DNA from 3 places in the Paenirhizobium cremeum genome. Region 3 is predicted to be linked to each of the others. Evidence: predicted binding sites of a transcription regulator. Region 3 holds the regulator's gene; each other region holds the start of a gene.
The links. The regulator PhoB, encoded in region 3, activates phosphate uptake and scavenging genes when phosphate is short. The targets are predictions, from matches to a motif close to TGTCATNNANCTGTCAT.

Region 1: ACLBKR_RS18215 (NAD-glutamate dehydrogenase) is a predicted target of PhoB. The motif match lies at 1,703-1,719, and genes of this name have one in related genera.
Region 2: ACLBKR_RS20980 (PhoX family protein) is a predicted target of PhoB. The motif match lies at 3,600-3,616, and genes of this name have one in related genera.

Annotation. Positions count from the first base shown of each region.
Region 1 is NZ_CP180217.1:3,771,950-3,777,931, forward strand. Features, by position in the region: gene ACLBKR_RS18205 (carbonic anhydrase) at 1-578, opposite strand, end outside; gene pdxY (pyridoxal kinase PdxY) at 656-1,534, opposite strand; gene ACLBKR_RS18215 (NAD-glutamate dehydrogenase) at 1,737-5,982, shown strand, end outside.
Region 2 is NZ_CP180218.1:153,044-159,025, reverse strand. Features, by position in the region: gene ACLBKR_RS20985 (NAD-dependent succinate-semialdehyde dehydrogenase) at 92-1,483, shown strand; gene ACLBKR_RS20980 (PhoX family protein) at 1,616-3,541, opposite strand; gene ACLBKR_RS20975 (GMC family oxidoreductase) at 3,778-5,493, opposite strand.
Region 3 is NZ_CP180217.1:125,659-131,640, forward strand. Features, by position in the region: gene pstC (phosphate ABC transporter permease subunit PstC) at 1-556, shown strand, start outside; gene pstA (phosphate ABC transporter permease PstA) at 553-1,881, shown strand; gene pstB (phosphate ABC transporter ATP-binding protein PstB) at 1,895-2,710, shown strand; gene phoU (phosphate signaling complex protein PhoU) at 2,759-3,472, shown strand; gene phoB (phosphate regulon transcriptional regulator PhoB) at 3,505-4,188, shown strand; gene ACLBKR_RS00655 (GcrA family cell cycle regulator) at 4,291-4,815, opposite strand; gene ACLBKR_RS00660 (aspartate aminotransferase family protein) at 5,255-5,982, shown strand, end outside.

The DNA.
Region 1 (5,982 bases), 540 kb from region 3:
ATATCGAACCAGGCGCCATGGATCTGAAGCTTGCCGCGCTCCTCGAGGATGCGCACGCAGGGGAAGGTCCTGAGATTGGCGATCGAATTGCGGATTGAGATGCGTTCCAGCGCAGTTTGGCGCTCCGTGTCCGTCATCACCGAATTGCCCTGGATCTGTTCGGCGGCGGAACTGACGAGACCCATCCATTTTCCGATGAAGTCACCGGGAGAAAGCGGTTCCGCATTGGGATCGAGCGCCGCCCGGATACCGCCGCAGCGGCCATGCCCCATGACGATGATGTCCTTGACGCGCAAGCCCTGCACTGCAAATTCGAGCGCTGCCGACGTCGAATGATAATGGCCGTCGGGTTCGTAGGGCGGCACCATGTTGGCGACGTTTCGCACCACGAAGAGTTCGCCCGGACCGGCATCGAAGATGGTTTCCGGAGCCGCACGGGAATCGCAGCACGCAATGATTAGCGTCTGGGGCTTCTGCCCCTGGTCCGCCAATTGCCGGTATCGCTCCCGTTCGGCCGTGTAACGGCCATTCATGAAGTTGCGATATCCGTCGATCAAGGGAATAGGGAAGCTCTTCATGGCTCTTCGATTAGCGTGTGCTGACGCTCATGGCAACAGTCTCATGCAAACTTCGAAGTGTTGGCTGCCTTGCATTTTCAGCGATGCTTCGGACGTTGCGCCGGATGAACGAGCCGCCGCATCTGGACGAGCGCCATCGGCGACGACAGGCTGGAAGCGTCGCTTTCCAGCGTCAGTTCGTCTCCGCCCTTCTTCGCTGTGCGCGCCAGCATTTCATAGACGCCGGCGGTGGCAAGCTGAAGCGCCCGTTCCTCGGGCAGGCCCTCGAGCAGCCTTGCCAGGAACAGGGCCGAGAGCAGGTCGCCGAGGCCGTTCGGCGGATTGTCGATCAGCCGGTGCTCGGCAAGAAGCGCATTGCGGCCGCTGAGATAGAGATTGCCGGTTCCACCGGCCATCATCGGAACTGCAGAAGTCACCAGCATTTGCGGCGGGCCGAGAGAAAGCGCGGCCTCCATGATGTCGTTGTTGCTCTCCAGTGCGCTGCCGACCAGCCAGGCGAGTTCGTAGCGGTTCGGCGTAGCGATCGTCGCAAGCGGAATGAGATGATCGCGAATGGCCACGGCGGTTGTCTCCGGAACGTAAAGACCGCCAAGATCGCCCATCACGGGATCGCAGATATAGACAAGGTCGGGCTTCTTCGCCTTCAGCGCCTCGATGAGGCGGGCGACGGAACGTGGCTGGGCGCTGTTGCCGAAATAACCGGTCAGGACGGCGGACACTTCGGGAAGCCAGGGCGCGCGGATCAGGTCGTCGATAGCCCTGTCGAAATCCGCGTCCTCAAAGGTAAGCCGCGTCGAGGGGCCATGGCCGGGATGCCACGGAAGAACCACCGTCGGCAGGGCCCAGACGGGAAAACCGAGGCTCTCGAGCGCGAAGACGGCGGCGCGATTGCCGACCGATCCCCGGACCACATGGCTCGAAATGACGATGACGGCACCCTTTAACTTCTCTGTCATGACCGGATTTCCACTTTCGTTCGCGCCGTTGATCCGCCTTTTGTGTCGGACCTGTCAATATCGCGCATCTGCTGCGTCATATTTATCGCGTATTCAAACAGCGGAAATATCGGTCTCTGGCTCGAATGCAGATACATCATTTGGCAAATTGTTTTATGAATCATGCACGCAACATGCGCATGACATTGAAAGGGAGAGAGCAATGGTCGTGAACAGGAAGCTCAAGCGGGAACCTCAGCTGGAGGCCGCTTGCCGGATAGCGGAGGCGATCCAGGAGCCTTTCATTGATCCCGTCATCCTGTTCGGGCGTGCAAGCGGCGACGATCTCGACAACTATACCCCCGAAATGCTCGCGTTTTCCTCGCTGCGGGCAGCAGCAGACATCGCCGCCTGGGATGGCGACACGCCGCGCGTGGTCATCGCACCGGTCGCCGACGTCACGCCGGCAGGAACCCCGGTCAGCGTCCTTTCGATCATCGAACGCAACAAGCCTTTCCTGTATGATTCGGTCATGGGCGAGGTCACGAGCCTCTACCGCGATATCTTCATGGCCGTTCATCCGATCCTGTCAGTGGTGCCGGGTGGCCAGGTCTCGCTCGCCAATCCGGAGGAAGAGGAGCCGGAAGGCGCGATCCGCACCAGCTATATCCAGCTTCATCTTGCTCCGCTAACCGACGCGCAGGCAGAAGCTCTGAAAGCGCGCCTGGAAATCGTTCTCGCCCAGGTCCACATGGCCTCAGCGGACTGGAAGCAGATGCTCGCACTGCTCGATACGGCGATGAGCGAACTCGGCGAACTCGCTCCCGGCCGCCGCAAGGGAGATCGCGACGAGGCCCTCGCTTTCCTCGACTGGCTGCGCAACGACAACTTCACCTTCCTCGGCATGCGGGAATATGTCTATTCCGGCGAAGGCACCGCCGCGATCCTGGAACGCAACAAGGGCGAGGGGCTCGGCATCCTGTCCGATCCCGACGTGCTCGTCCTTCGTCAGGGCAAGAACGCTGTCACCACGACGCCGGAAATCCTCGAATTCCTGCAGGGGCCGGATTTCCTCATCGTCACCAAGGCAAATGTCAAATCGATCGTGCATCGCCGTGCCTACATGGACTATATCGGCGTCAAACGCTTCGACAAGGACGGCAAGGTGGTGGGCGAACTGCGGATCGTCGGCCTCTTCACCTCGACCGCTTACACGGGTTCGGTGAGCCAGATCCCTCTGCTTCGCGCCAAGGCCCGCAAGGTGACCGACCATTTCGGCTTCGACCCGCAGAGCCATTCAGGCCGCATGCTGCAGAACACGCTGGAAGCCTATCCGCGCGATGACCTCTTCCAGATCGAGCCGGAATTGCTTGCGAAGTTCTGCGAACAGATCAACGACCTGTCGGAACGTCCGCGCGTGCGCGTCCTGCCGCGCATCGACCAGTTCGACCGGTTTGTTTCACTCATCGTCTATGTTCCCCGTGAAGACTATAACTCCGTCGTACGCGAGAAGATCGGTAGCTATCTGACCCAGGTCTATCAGGGCCGCGTTTCCGCCTATTATCCAGCATTCCCGGAAGGCGGTGTGGCACGCGTACACATCATCATCGGCCGATCCGAAGGCAAGACACCGCGCATTCCTCAGGCGGCGCTCGAGGAAGCGGTGCGGGAAATTACAGCCCGCTGGAGCGACCGGTTCGAGACGCTGGCCGGCCCGAAGGCGCCGCGACTTGCCGTCAGCCAGGCCTATCAGGAGGCCTTCTCGCCGGAAGAAGCAGTCCACGACCTCGCCCATATCCAGGCATGCCTCGCCGGCGAACCCGTATCGATCGCCTTCCATGAGACCACGACGGATGCCGGCAGGCAGCTTTACCTCAAAATTTTCCATGCGGGCGCCCATCTGCCGCTGTCGCGTCGCGTGCCGCTTCTTGAAAATCTCGGTTTCAGGGTCATCAGCGAGCGCACCTTCGATATCCACGTCTCCACCGGGGACAAGGGTGACGAAGCGCTTGTGGTCCTGCACGACATGGAATTGCAGGTCCATGGCGATGATGCCTTCGGGATTGCCGAGAAAAGGGCGATTACCGAGGAAGCCTTCCTCGCCGCCTTCACAGGCAAGGTCGACAACGACACCTTCAACCGCCTGGTGCTGGCCGCCGGCTTGTCGGCGCGGGAAGTGACCGTGTTGCGCGCCTATGCCGCCTATCTCAGGCAGGCGGGCTTCGTCTACTCGCAGGGCCATATCGCCGAAACTTTGAACCGGCACCCGGCGATCGTCAAACTGATCTTCGATCTCTTCCATGTGAGCTTCGATCCGAAACTCGCCGAGAAGGCCCGCACCCGCAAGCTTGCCGAGATTCATGCGGAGCTCGAAACCGCGCTCCTCGCCGTACCAAGTCTGGATGAGGATCGCATTTTGCGGCGCTACATCAACGCGGTCGATTCGACGCTGCGCACCAATTATTTCCAGAAGAACGACAACGCAGCCACGATGCTGGCCTTCAAGTTCGACCCGCAGCTTCTCGACGGCCTGCCGGACCCCAGGCCTTTCCGCGAAATCTTCGTCTTCGGCGTTGAGGTCGAGGGCGTGCACCTGCGCTTCGGCAAGGTCGCCCGCGGCGGCCTGCGCTGGTCGGACCGCGCCCAGGACTACCGCACGGAAGTGCTGGGGCTCGTCAAGGCGCAGCAGGTCAAGAACGCGGTCATCGTGCCCGTGGGCGCCAAGGGCGGCTTCTATCCCAAGCAGCTGCCGGTAGGCGCAAGCCGCGACGCCTGGCTTGCCGCCGGCACGGAGGCCTACAAGACCTATATCCGCACGCTGCTGTCGATCACCGACAATATTGTCGGCGGCAAGGTCGTGGCCCCCGCCGATACCGTGCGGCTTGATGAGGACGATCCTTATTTTGTCGTTGCCGCGGACAAAGGCACCGCCACTTTTTCCGACACCGCGAACGGCCTTGCCCAGGCTGCGGGTTTCTGGCTGGACGACGCTTTCGCCTCCGGCGGTTCCGCCGGCTACGACCACAAGAAGATGGGCATCACCGCGCGCGGCGCCTGGGAAGCGGTCAAGCGCCACTTCCGGGAAATGAACGTGGATATCCAGACTACGCCTTTCAGCGTGGTCGGCGTTGGCGACATGTCCGGCGACGTCTTCGGCAACGGCATGCTGCTCTCGCAAAAGATCCGCCTGATCGCCGCCTTCGACCATCGCGACATCTTCATCGATCCCGACCCGGATACGGCAAGCTCCTTTGCCGAGCGCAAGCGCATGTTCGAACTGCCGCGGTCGAGCTGGCAAGATTACGACCGCAAGGCGCTTTCCAAGGGTGCGATGATTATTTCACGCTCGGAGAAATCCGTGGCCCTGACGCCCGAAGCAGCAGCAGCCATCGGCCTCGACAAGCCGGTCGCGACGCCCTTCGACATCATGAGCGCTATCCTCAAGGCCCCGGTCGACCTGCTCTGGTTCGGCGGCATCGGCACCTATGTGAAAGCGGCGAGCGAAACGGATACGGAGGTCGGCGACCGCGCCAATGACGCAATCCGCGTGACCGGCACCGAAGTCCGGGCCAAGGTGATCGGCGAGGGCGCCAATCTCGGCGTCACCCAGCGCGGCCGTATCGCCTATGCGCTGAACGGCGGCCGCATCAATTCCGACGCGATCGACAATTCCGCCGGCGTGAATTCGTCCGACGTCGAGGTCAACATCAAGATCGCGCTTGCCCCTCCGATGGCCGATGGCCGTCTGACCCGTGACAAGCGCAACCGCCTGCTCTCGGAAATGACCGAGGAAGTCGGTGAACTCGTGCTGCGCAACAACTACCTGCAAAGCCTCGCGATCTCGCTCAGCGAACGCAAGGGGTCTGGAAACAGGGAGGAACTGAGCCGGCTGATGAACTATCTCGAGGCGGCCGGCAGGTTGAACCGCAAGGTCGAGACGCTGCCGGATAACGCCGCGCTTGCCGAGCGTTATGCCGGAGGAAAGAGCCTCACCAGGCCGGAGATCGGCGTGCTGCTCTCCTACGCCAAGATCGTCCTGTTCGACCAGATCGTTGAATCCGGCCTGCCGGACGATCCCTATTGCGCAGCCGCTCTCACCAACTATTTCCCCGCCCGCATGCGCAAGACCTATGCGAAGGACATCGCCGGCCACCGCCTGCACCGCGAGATCATTGCGACCGTTCTGGCCAACCACGTTATCAATCGCGGCGGCCCGGGCTTCGTGGTTGCCGTCGGCGATGCAACCGGAGCACCGCCGGCAGAGGTCGTGAAGGCGGCATTGCTGACCCGGGACGGCCTCGACCTGCCGGCGGTCTGGGACCGCATCGACGCGCTTGATGCAACCATTCCCGGCGAGGTCCAGAACCGACTCTATGCAACTGTTGGCCGGGTTTACGAGGGCGTGACGCGCCTGATCGTCGAGACTGGGCTTTCCGCCGCGCCACTCGGCGAGGCTCTGCCACGCCTCA
Region 2 (5,982 bases), on a different replicon from region 3:
GAACGCCTGTCGCGCGCTTTCACCCTTCGATCCTTCTCCCGCTTTCCCGGCCGGTGGTTTTACGGATTAATCTCATGAAAGGTGATCCATCATGGCCTACGCCACAATCAATCCCTACACGGGCGAAACCCTGAAGACATTTCCCGACGCCACCGATGACGAAGTCCGCGACGCCATCGGCAAGGCGCACGACGCCTTTCTCTCCTGGAAGGAAGCGCCGTTTGCCGAACGCGGCCGCATTCTTCAGAAGGCGGCCGATCTCCTGCGCCGGAACAGCGACGCCTATGCGAGACTGCTGACGCTCGAGATGGGCAAGCTTTTCACCGAAGCGAAGGCCGAGGTCGAGCTTTCCGCCAGGATCTTCGAATACTATGTCCGCAATGCCGAGGAACTGCTCAAGCCGGAAAAGCTGCCCGTGCTCGATCCGGCCGAGGGAGAAGCGGTCCTCGTTCACGAACCGCTGGGCGTCCTTCTCGCGATCGAGCCGTGGAATTTCCCCTACTACCAGATCGCCCGCATCATCGCGCCGCAGCTTTCGGCGGGAAACACCGTCCTGCTGAAACACGCCTCGAACGTGCCGCAGAGCGCCGCAGCCTTCGAAGGGCTGATGAAGGAAGCCGGACTTCCCGAGGGCGCTTTCCGCAACCTTTACGCGACGCGTTCCCAGATCGAGCTCATCCTCAATGACGACCGGGTGCATGGCGTGGCGCTGACGGGCTCGGAAGGCGCGGGGTCCGTTGTCGCCGCGCAGGCCGGCAAGGCCCTGAAGAAATCGACGCTGGAGCTTGGCGGCGCCGACGCCTTCGTGGTGCTGGCGGACGCCGATCTCGAAAAGACCGTCAGGTGGGGCGTCTTCGGCCGGCATTGGAACGGCGGCCAGGTCTGCGTTTCCTCAAAGCGCATGATTATCGTCGACAAGGTCTATGACGAGTTCCTCACTCGATACCGCGAAGGCGTGGCCGGCCTCGTCGCCGGCGATCCCTTCGCTCCCGAAACGACACTTGCGCCGCTTTCGTCGCAGGGCGCCGCGGACGAAGTGAAGGAGAAGATCCGCGAGGCCGTCAGATTGGGTGCAAAGGCCGAGGAAGTCGGCCCGCCCGTGCCCAATCGGGGCGCGTTTGTGCAGCCCACCATCCTCACCGATCTCGCCGAGGACAACCCGGCCCGCTATTGGGAATTCTTCGGACCGGTCTCGATGCTGTTCCGGGCACGGGACGAAGCCGATGCGGTGCGTATCGCCAACGATTCGCCTTTCGGCCTCGGCGGCTCCGTCTTCACCTCCAATCCGGCGCATGGTGCGGAAGTCGCCCGGAAGATCTCGACCGGCATGGTCTTCGTCAACCACCCGACCAAGGTGGAAGCCGACCTGCCATTCGGCGGCATCAGGCGTTCCGGCTACGGCCGGGAGTTGATCGGACTGGGGCTGAAGGAATTCGTCAATCACAAGCTGATCGGCGTGGTCGATATCGACGCACGCTTCTGAGACATGCGCCGGCCCTTCCCCATGGAAGGAGGAGCCGAGCGCGGGCAGGCCTGGACAAGCGCGTTTGCGCGACACCGGAAATGGAAGGGGCGCCGAAACCGGCGCCCCCGACTTTATCAAGACACCTGGCGATCAACCGACCAACGCATTGTCGTTGCGCTTGATCGCAATCACCGTCGAGCGCGGCAGCTTGCCTTCGCCGTCCGGGAACGGGGCATCGGGGTGCTGGATGCCGACGAAGTGGGTGCGCTTGTCGGCAGACCAGGTCTGGCCCGTCACTTCCGCACCCTTCGGCGCGGTCAGGAAGCGTTCGATGCGACCGGTGGCCGGATCGCCGGCGAGCATCTGGTTGTTGCCCTGGCCAAGGAACTCGCCTTCATTGGTGTCTTCGCCATCGGTCTGGATCCAAAGAAGACCGGTGCTGTCGAACATCATGCCATCGGGCGAGTTGAACATGTTGCCGGAGTTGATGTTGGAGGAACCGGCATAGGCATCGCCCTTGTGAACGTCCGGATTGCCGGCCATGACGAACAGGTCCCACTTGAACTTGCCGTCGGCATGATCGTCGTTTTCCGGATACCAGCGGATGATCTGGCCGTATTCGTTCTTCTCGCGCGGGTTGGCGGCGTTGAGCGCCATGACGTCGCCGCCGGCGTTCGTCCGCATCTTGCCGTCCTTGAGAACGGCGCGGTTCGAGTTGTTGGTCAGCGCGCAATAAGCCTCGATGGCAACCGGGTTGATCGCCACCCATTCCGGGCGGTCCATCGTCGTGGCGCCGACCTTGGAGGCGGCCTGGCGGGTGAAGACGCAGATTTCGTCCATCTTCATACCGGTGGTTTCCGGCGTCAGAGCCAGCCATTCGCCGGTGCCGTCGTCGGCGAACTTGGCGACGTAGAGCGTGCCCTCGTCGAGCAGCTTCGAGGTATCGCCGCCCGGAACGTAGATGCCGTTCGAGACATACTTGTAAAGGAATTCGCCACGCTCGTCATCGCCCATATAGACGACCACGCGGCCATCGCGCGCGACCACCACGGCGGCGTTTTCATGCTTGATGCGGCCGAGCGCGGTGCGCTTGACCGGGGTCGAGGAGGCATCCGACGGATCGATCTCGACGACATAGCCGGCGCGGCGCGGTTCGTTCGGGTTCTTGGCCACATCGAAGCGCTCATCGAACTTCTCATAGGCATAACGCGTCTCGGCGGCGATGCCGTAGCGCTTGTAGTCGTCAGGCATCTTGAACTCGGCATTGGTGGTGCCGAAATAGCCGTTGAAGTTTTCCTCGCAGGTCAGGTAGGTGCCCCACGGCGTACGGCCGGCGCCGCAGTTGTTGAAGGTCCCGAGACAGTCGGTGCCGTTCGGATCGGCTGCGGTCTTGATGAGGTCAGAGCCGGCGGCGGGGCCGGAAAGCTTCATCGGCGTGTTGTGGTGGATGCGGCGGTTGAACGGGCTATCGAGCACGATTTCCCAGCCATTTTCACCCTCGGCCACTTCCATGACCGTCACGCCCTGCATGTTCTGCAGGATGCGCACTTCGTCCGCATTCTCCGGATTGCCCTTTTCACGATGCGGCAGGTTGATCTCGGGGTTCACATATTCGTGGTTGACGGCGATGATCTGATGGCCGCCGACAACGAAAAGTTCCATTCCGTCAGTGTTTTCGCCGAAAACCTTGTCGGAATGCTCGACCGCCACACCCTTGACCGGGTCGACGTCCGGAACGTTGGAGAACAGCGGCTGGCCCCACTTTGCAAGCGGCTTCCAGCTATAACCTTCCGGAACGTGGATGGTGTTGTCGGTCGCGGCCGGCACCGGCTTGAACGGGAAGCGCGAAGCGGCGGCTTCCTGTGCCTCGGCCGAGGTGGACGACATCAGGTTGGCGGCAGTGCCGAGCGTGCCCATGGCGGCGGCGGCCGAACCGAGGGCCAGAACACCGCCGAGGAAGCCGCGGCGAGAAAGAGCCGATTCGACGACGCGGTCGAAATCGGTTTCGGCCGGCGGCGGATTTTGCAGCTCGTCCCATTCGTCCCAGGACAATTTACTGGTGTCGATATTAGCCATAGCGCTTCTCCTTTGTTGCGTCTTGAAACAGGTCCAACAGAGGCTCTATCGCTGCAAGATCACAGAGATATGACTGAAAAAGACGATCGTCGCGGCGGCCGAACGGACCCGGCAGACGGCGGTTCGATGAAGACTTCGAGGCAGCACCCCGAACCAGCCCGATCTGCGGAACAGGTATAAGGCCGGCAACGTCGGCCAGGGCAAAAAGCCGAGAGCGGACAGGCGACCGCTCTGCCTCAGCCGGCCCTCAGTTGCGCGCTCAGATGATCGGCCAGTCTGATCGCAAAGGCGACGATCATCAGGGTGGGATTGGCATGGCCGCTGGTCGGGAAGACGGAACCGCCGGCGACATAGAGGTTGGGCAGCGCGTGGACCTTGCAGTTCCTGTCGACGACACCGGTCTTCGGGTCGTTCGACATCCGTGTCGTGCCGAGCGTATGCGCCATGTCGATGATGACGATATCTTCAGGCCGGCGTTCGCGCGCCCATTCCTCCAGCGTGGGAGCGGGTAGTCCCTGGCTTACAAGCGCTGCGCGCGAGAGTTCGGCGATCCGCAGCAGCGTATGCCGCTCGGCCGCGTTGATGCGCCAGTCCACCCTTGCGAGAGGCGTGCCGAACCGGTCCTTCCGCGAACTGAGGCTGATCCTGCTTTGGGGATTGGGCATCTGCTCGCAAATGGCTTCGATGCGCAGGCCGGAAAGCTTGTGGGGCAAGCCGCGGCTCTGGAATTCGTCTGCGACCATGTTCGGCGACAGCCGGATCGCGGCATTGATGACGAGGTCCTTGACGGCCTGGGGCGTGCGGTGGTCCGACAGGACCCTCATGCCGATCCCCCTCGCAAGAAACCCCGATCCCGTCACCACCGACAACAGGTCGCGGCTGATGTTCGCGCTTTTCCAGCGCAACAGTTTTTTCAGCGCGTCCCACGGATCGTCGGGCGCCCGTTCCGTCGAGAAATAGACCGCGGCGTTGAGCAGTTGTTCCTGTTCCTGCACGCGCTCGGTCAGTGCCAGCCCATGCATGAACATATGCGAACGGCTCTTGTGGTGAACCCCGAAGAAGCCGAAAAGCTTAGCAGGCACGGCCATGTCATCGGCCGAGAAACGGCCGACACGCGCGGCGGCATGATCTATCAGATAGCGTCCCACCACATCGTAGCGATTGCCGATACCGTTGGTGTGAACGTCGTTGGATGCCAAGAGCAGGCGGGCGTTTTCAATGCCGCTTGCGGCAAGGACGCAGAGCTTCGCTTCGATGCGCGCGCGCCTGCCCTCCATGCTGGCGACGTCGAGATACGAAAAATGCGTCCCCTCGGCGTTCAGGCCGACATGCGTCACGGATGCATCGAGCAGAATGCGGACATTGGCGGGCCGCCGCGCCATCACCTCGCTGCCGAAACGCATGACGTCGAGCTTGTCGACGCGGGAACGGGCGAATTGCCAATAGAAGGAATGCAGCCCCTCCGCATCGAACCGTCGGGGCGGCGCCTTGGGGCTCAGGTTCAGAACCTCTGTCGCGCGTAGCAGGTAAGGCGCGATCTCACCGTGATCGACCGGCCAACCGGAATAAGGGACCCAGGGGCGCGGCTTGAAGTCGATGGCATCGAAGGGGGCCGATTTGCCGGCCCATGCATGCGTCGATCCGCCGAGGGCCCGACATCGGACCCCGAAGGGCTGGACCTGCGGAGACCAGAACTGGGCTTGAGAGCCGTGGAATTCTATCCGTTTTTTCACCTGCGCTTCCGACTGAAGCTCGCCGATGTTCTCGACCGCATTGAGTTCAGCATGCTGTGCGGTTTCCACTTCGAGCCCGCTTTCGACGACGAGCACCTTCCTGCCCGTAGCCGCGCATTCGCTGGCGATCGTCAGGCCCACGGGACCGGCGCCCACGATCACGAGATCCGCCGCGATCGTGGAGCTCTCATCAAGATCCGCCAGACGTTCGATTTTCATGGGATGCCAGCTTCCCTTACGCACACAGCACACACGCTTTACCCAGGCTGGATCAGACCGGTTATTGCCGGCGTTTTCAATTCTCAGGAGGGCTGAGACCGATGCCTCCGGCCCATATAATCAGACAGTCCACCCCCTTCATAAGACGATATTGACACGACAAACCTGCCTCGCCGGGCCATTGCCCGAACGAGTTTACCCACCGGGGATGGACGGGGATCTTCCACGTCTCATCCAACGACAGGAAGGAAGACCTGTCACTCGCCGACAGGATTTTTCGGAGCGGAAAGCGCCCTGCGGATGGAAAAGGATGCCCGCAGCATCCCGCGCCGGGGAGAGGGCGCCGATTGCGCCATCCGCCTGTGAATAGATCAAATTCCGCGTAGGGATTAAGTTCGTCAGGTCGGCGAACGCTTTCAAAAGCTTCCCGCTTGAGGTAATCATTCCGAGCATCGTTCGCAGCCCGTTCACAACCCAAGAGGCCCGCCG
Region 3 (5,982 bases):
CGGCTTCTTCGCGATGACCACCGTCGGTCCCTTCCTGCGCGACCTTTCGGCTCAACTCAGCGGTCTTGCGACCGGCAACTATGTCAGCTTCATTCAGGCGCAGAGCGTTCTGACCGCCGGTTTCGTCATGGGCATCATGCTCATCCCATACGTTTCCTCATTGTCGGACGACATCATCACCGCGGTTCCCCGCGCGCTGCGTGACGGTTCGCTCGGCCTCGGCGCCACGCGGTCGGAGACAGTCAAGCGCGTCATCCTGCCGGCTGCTCTTCCCGGCATCGTCGGCGCCTTGCTGATGACCGCATCCCGCGCTATCGGCGAAACCATGATTGTGGTGCTCGCCGCCGGCGTTGCTGCCCGCATGCAGCTCAATCCGTTCGAACCGATGACCACAGTGACCGTCAAGATCGTCAACCAGCTCACTGGCGACCTCGAGTTCACCTCGCCGCAGACGCTGGTGGCTTTCGCCCTCGGCATCACGCTGTTCGTCATCACGCTTTGCCTCAACATCTACGCGCTCTACATCGTGCGCAAATACCGGGAGCAGTACGAATGAGCCAGGTCGTCACCCCCGCCTCGACTGCGGTCTCCGGCGCCGCCAGAACCTCCGGACGCCGCGATATTGGCATCAAGCGCCGCTATGCCGCAGAACGTCGTTTCCGTGCCTATGGCGTTGCCGCCATCGCCTTCGGTCTGCTGTTCCTGTTCCTCCTGCTGTTCTCGGTCGTTTCCAAGGGCTATACGGCTTTTGAACAGACGATGATTACCGTTCCGATCGAGTTTTCGGAAAAGGTCATCGATCCGAATAACAAGCGGGCAGAAAACCCGAATGTGTTGCAGATGGCGAATTATCCGCTTCTGGCAAGGGATGCGGTCGCCAAAGTCCTCGGTGTCGATACGAGTGATCGCGTCAAGGCGCGCGCCGTTCAGGACATGCTGTCCGACAGCGTTCGCGTGGCATTGCGCGATATGGTTCTTGCCGATCAATCGCTGATCGGAAAGACGGTTCCGGTGACCCTGCTTGCCAACGCCAACATCGACTCCGCCTACAAGGGCCAGATCGATCTGTCGGTTGCCGAGCAGAACCGCAAGGTTTCCGACCAGCAGCTCGCATGGATGAACCAGCTCGCCGAAAGCGGCGCGCTTGCCGGGCACTTCAACACCGGCATTTTCGTGAACGGCGCATCGAGCCGTCCGGAAGCGGCGGGTGTCGGGGTGGCACTCATCGGTTCGGCCTACATGATGCTGATCGTCCTCGTGCTTTCGCTGCCGATCGGTGTCGCGGCTTCGATCTACCTTGAAGAGTTCGCCCCGAAGAACCGCTTCACCGACCTGATCGAAGTGAACATCAACAACCTTGCTGCCGTCCCCTCGATCGTATTCGGTCTTCTTGGTCTTGCGGTGTTCATCAACTTCATGGGCCTGCCGCGTTCGGCCTCGATTGTCGGCGGTCTCGTGCTGACGCTGATGACCTTGCCGACCATCATCATCGCCACGCGTGCGGCTTTGAAGGCCGTGCCGCCGTCGATCCGCGCTGCCGCGCTCGGCCTCGGCGCTTCGAAGATGCAGACGGTCTTCCATCATGTGCTGCCGCTTGCCATGCCGGGCATCCTGACCGGCACGATCATCGGCCTGGCGCATGCTCTCGGTGAAACGGCACCGTTGCTGCTGATCGGCATGGTGGCTTTCGTCGCCAACTATCCAGGTACGCCGCTCGAGCCGTCGACCGCCCTTCCGGTGCAGATCTACCAGTGGGCGAACGAGGCGGAGCGTGCTTTCGTCGAACGTACATCGGGAGCGATCATTATTCTGCTCCTGTTCCTTCTGGTAATGAATGTGGGCGCAATCCTGTTGCGGCGACGCTTCGAACGGCGCTGGTAGAGGGAGAAGAGACATGAACATGATGTCGGAATCAGCAGTTGAAAAGGCGCTGGATCAGAAAATGAGCGATGTGAACTACAAGATGATTGGCAAGGACGTCTCGGTTTACTACGGCGAGAAGCGCGCGCTTTTCGACGTGAACCTGAACGTTCGCGAGCATACGGTAACCGCGCTCATCGGCCCTTCGGGCTGCGGTAAGTCGACCTTCCTCAGGACGCTCAACCGCATGAATGACACGATCGACGGTTGCCGGGTCACCGGCAAGATCACGCTCGACGAGATGGACATCTACGATCCGTCCATCGATGTGGTCGAACTGCGCGCGCGCGTTGGCATGGTTTTCCAGAAGCCGAACCCGTTCCCGAAGTCGATCTACGAGAACATTTCCTACGGCCCGCGCATCCATGGTCTCGCCAAGTCGAAGGCCGATCTCGACCAGATCGTCGAGACCAGCCTTCAGAAGGCCGGCCTCTGGAACGAGGTGAAGGACCGCCTCCATGAGTCTGGCACCGGTCTCTCCGGCGGCCAGCAGCAGCGCCTGTGCATTGCCCGTGCAGTCGCCGTCAGCCCGGAAGTCATCCTGATGGACGAGCCTTGCTCGGCACTCGATCCGATCGCGACCGCCAAGGTCGAGGAACTGATCCACGAGCTCAGAACCAACTTCACGATTGTCATCGTGACGCACTCCATGCAGCAGGCGGCCCGCGTTTCCCAGCGCACGGCGATGTTCCACCTCGGTCTGCTGGTCGAGGAAAACGATACCGACAAGATGTTCACCAATCCGGACGATCAGCGCACGCAGGACTACATCATGGGCCGCTTCGGCTGATGTCGCCGCATCCGGTGATCGATCTTCCATTTCAAGGATACCAAGAACATGTCTTCATCGCATATCTACTCGGCCTATGACGAGGAACTGAAATACCTGATGCGCCGCATCTCCGAGATGGGTGGGCTTGCCGAACAGATGGTGGGCGACAGCATTCGCGCGCTTGTCAATTCCGATGCCGCCCTTGCCCAGAAGGTCATCTCCGACGACGTCATCATGGATGCCGCCGAGCGCGAGATCGGCGACAAGGCGATCGTCACCATCGCCCGCCGCCAGCCGGTTGCAGCTGATCTTCGCGAGATCATCGGCGCGCTCAAGATTGCCAATGACCTGGAGCGGGTCGGCGATCTCGGCAAGAGCAACGCCAAGCGCGTCATGGCCGTTCAGGCCACCGGCGTTCCGCGCAAGCTCGCCCGCGGCATCGAGCATCTGTCGGAGCTTGCGCTCGTGCAGCTCAAGGAAGTGCTCGACGTCTACACGACACGCTCGGCCGAAAAGGCCAAGTCGATCCGTGATCGCGACGAGGAGATCGACGCCATCTATACCTCGCTCTTCCGCGAGCTTCTGACCTACATGATGGAAGATCCGCGCAACATCACCAGCTGCACGCATCTTCTGTTTTGCGCCAAGAACATCGAGCGCATCGGCGACCATGCCACCAATATCGCTGAGACGATCTACTACATGGCGACGGGCGCTCAGCCGGAAGGCGAGCGCCCGAAGGAAGACCTGACGGCTACCGTCGGCGCCATCGCCGAGTGAGCCGTCGGTCCTGAGAGAGGTAGTTGAAGTCGATGTTGCCCAAGATTGCTGTCGTTGAGGACGAAGAAGCACTGAGCGTGCTTCTTCGTTACAATCTCGAGGCTGAAGGTTACGAGGTCGAGACCATCCTGCGTGGCGATGAAGCGGAGTTGAGGCTGCAGGAGCGGGTTCCCGACCTGCTCATCCTCGACTGGATGCTGCCCGGTGTCTCGGGCATCGAGCTTTGCCGCCGGTTGCGTATGCGGCCGGAGACGGAACGTCTGCCGATCATCATGCTGACGGCCCGCGGCGAAGAAAGCGAGCGCGTGCGCGGTCTGGCGACCGGGGCGGATGACTATGTCGTCAAGCCGTTCTCGACCCCGGAACTGATGGCGCGTGTCAAGGCCATGCTGCGCCGCGCACGTCCGGAGGTCCTCTCCAGTGTCTTGCGTTGCGGCGATATCGAACTGGACCGCGAGACCCATCGGGTTCATCGCAAGAGCCGCGAAGTCCGGCTTGGGCCGACCGAATTCCGTCTGCTGGAGTTCCTGATGGCTTCCCCCGGGCGCGTTTTCTCGCGTTCCCAGCTTCTGGACGGCGTCTGGGGCCACGACATCTATGTCGACGAACGCACGGTCGACGTGCATGTGGGTCGCCTTCGCAAGGCTCTCAACTTCTCGAATATGCAGGATGTGATCCGCACCGTGCGCGGCGCGGGATATTCCATGGAAGCCTGATTGGGTTTTTCCAGGATCACATTGCGGATACGTTGTGACAGACAAAAAACGGGCCGAAAGGCCCGTTTTTACATTTCCGGTTTTGTCCGAAGACGCCGGACTTTATCGAGCCGACCTACGCCTGTCGCCAATCGGCTGGTAGGCGAGCTTGGCGTGATAGTTGCAATAAGGGGAATTATCGGACGACTCGCAGCCGCAGAAATGGAAATCGTCCTTCATAGGATCGCCGATCGGCCACTTGCAGGTGCGTTCCGTGAGTTCCGTCAGCGCCAGACGCCGGGAAATCGGCACGACCACGTTGCTCGCCGGAGCGATATCGATTTCCTCGATGCCTTCGATCTCGATTTCTTCCTTGAGCATGTTGGCGCCGGCAGGCCGCGCAACGGTGCGGGTGGTGACGCGCGGCGCATAGTTCTGGGCGCGGGGCGGCGTCGCCGTGCGCTTTGCCGTCCGCGTCGTCGCGACGCTGCCGCCGGCCTTGGCGCGGCCCGGGAGGCTGAGGCGGTGAACTTTGCCGATAACGGCATTGCGGCTCACTCCGCCAAGTTGCGCGGCAATCTGGCTCGCGCTCAAGCCTTCGGCCCAAAGCCGCTTCAGCTTTTCTACTCGCTCATCCGTCCAGTTCATGCCATTTTCTCCGCCGGTCGCAATTCGTGCTGGCAGAATCCCTCGCCGTTGCTTCGGAAAATTCCGAAACAAAACTGCCTCGATACTGTCGGTGACTAATTCCGCCGCATGCAATTTCTTTATTGGTTCTTAACCTAGTGTGAGGCTGACTCCGTGACAAGAGTCGGCGGAATCATCGGGAATCGATTTCGAAGTTTTCCCCAACTTGCTACCGAGGCGCGATCATGTTCGCCCATGCGCCGCTTGGCTCTGTCCCTCGACTCCGAGTGGCGAAAATTCCGCTTTTCCGCGGTGTTTCGTTGACAGGGAGGGGCGAAATGACGATAGTGCAGCCGCCGCCGCAAGGCGGCATTTTTGATTTTTTGGACCCGGCGGAACAGGGGTTCCGGTGCGGTCCGCACCCGAAAAGACAAAAGCTCTTCGAAAGGAGTCTTTCGCTATGGCCGAGGCCTCTCCGCTTTATCAGACTTACATGCGCGCTCCGCTGCGTTTCGAGCGAGGCGAGGGCGTGTGGCTGATTACGGAAAACGGAGAGCGATATCTCGATTTCGCAGCGGGTGTCGCCGTGAATTCGCTGGGCCACGCCCACCCTCATCTCGTCGGCGCATTGCGTGAGCAGGCCGATAAGGTCTGGCATCTTTCGAACCTCTATGAGATCCCAGGCCAGGAAAAGCTCGGCAAGCGCCTGACCGAGGCGACCTTTGCCGACCGGGTGTTTTTCACCAATTCCGGTGCAGAGGCGCTTGAATGCGCCATCAAGACGGCCCGCCGCTATCAGTTCTCCAAGGGACATGGCGAGCGGTTCCACATCATCACTTTTGAAGGCGCCTTCCATGGCCGCACGCTGGCGACGATTGCCGCTGGCGGCCAGGCGAAATATCTCGAAGGCTTCGGCCCCAAGGCGCCGGGTTTCGATCAGGTGCCTTTCGGCGATCTGGAAGCTGTGAAGGCGGCGATTACTGACGAAACGGCAGCCATCCTCATCGAGCCCGTTCAGGGCGAGGGCGGCATCCGCACCGCGCCTGCCGGTTTCCTGCGGGAACTGCGCAAGATCTGCGATGACAACGGTCTTCTCCTGATCTTCGACGAGGTCCAGTGCGGGATCGGCCGTACAGGCAAGCTGTTCGCCTACGAATGGACGGGTATCACGCCTGACATCATGGCCGT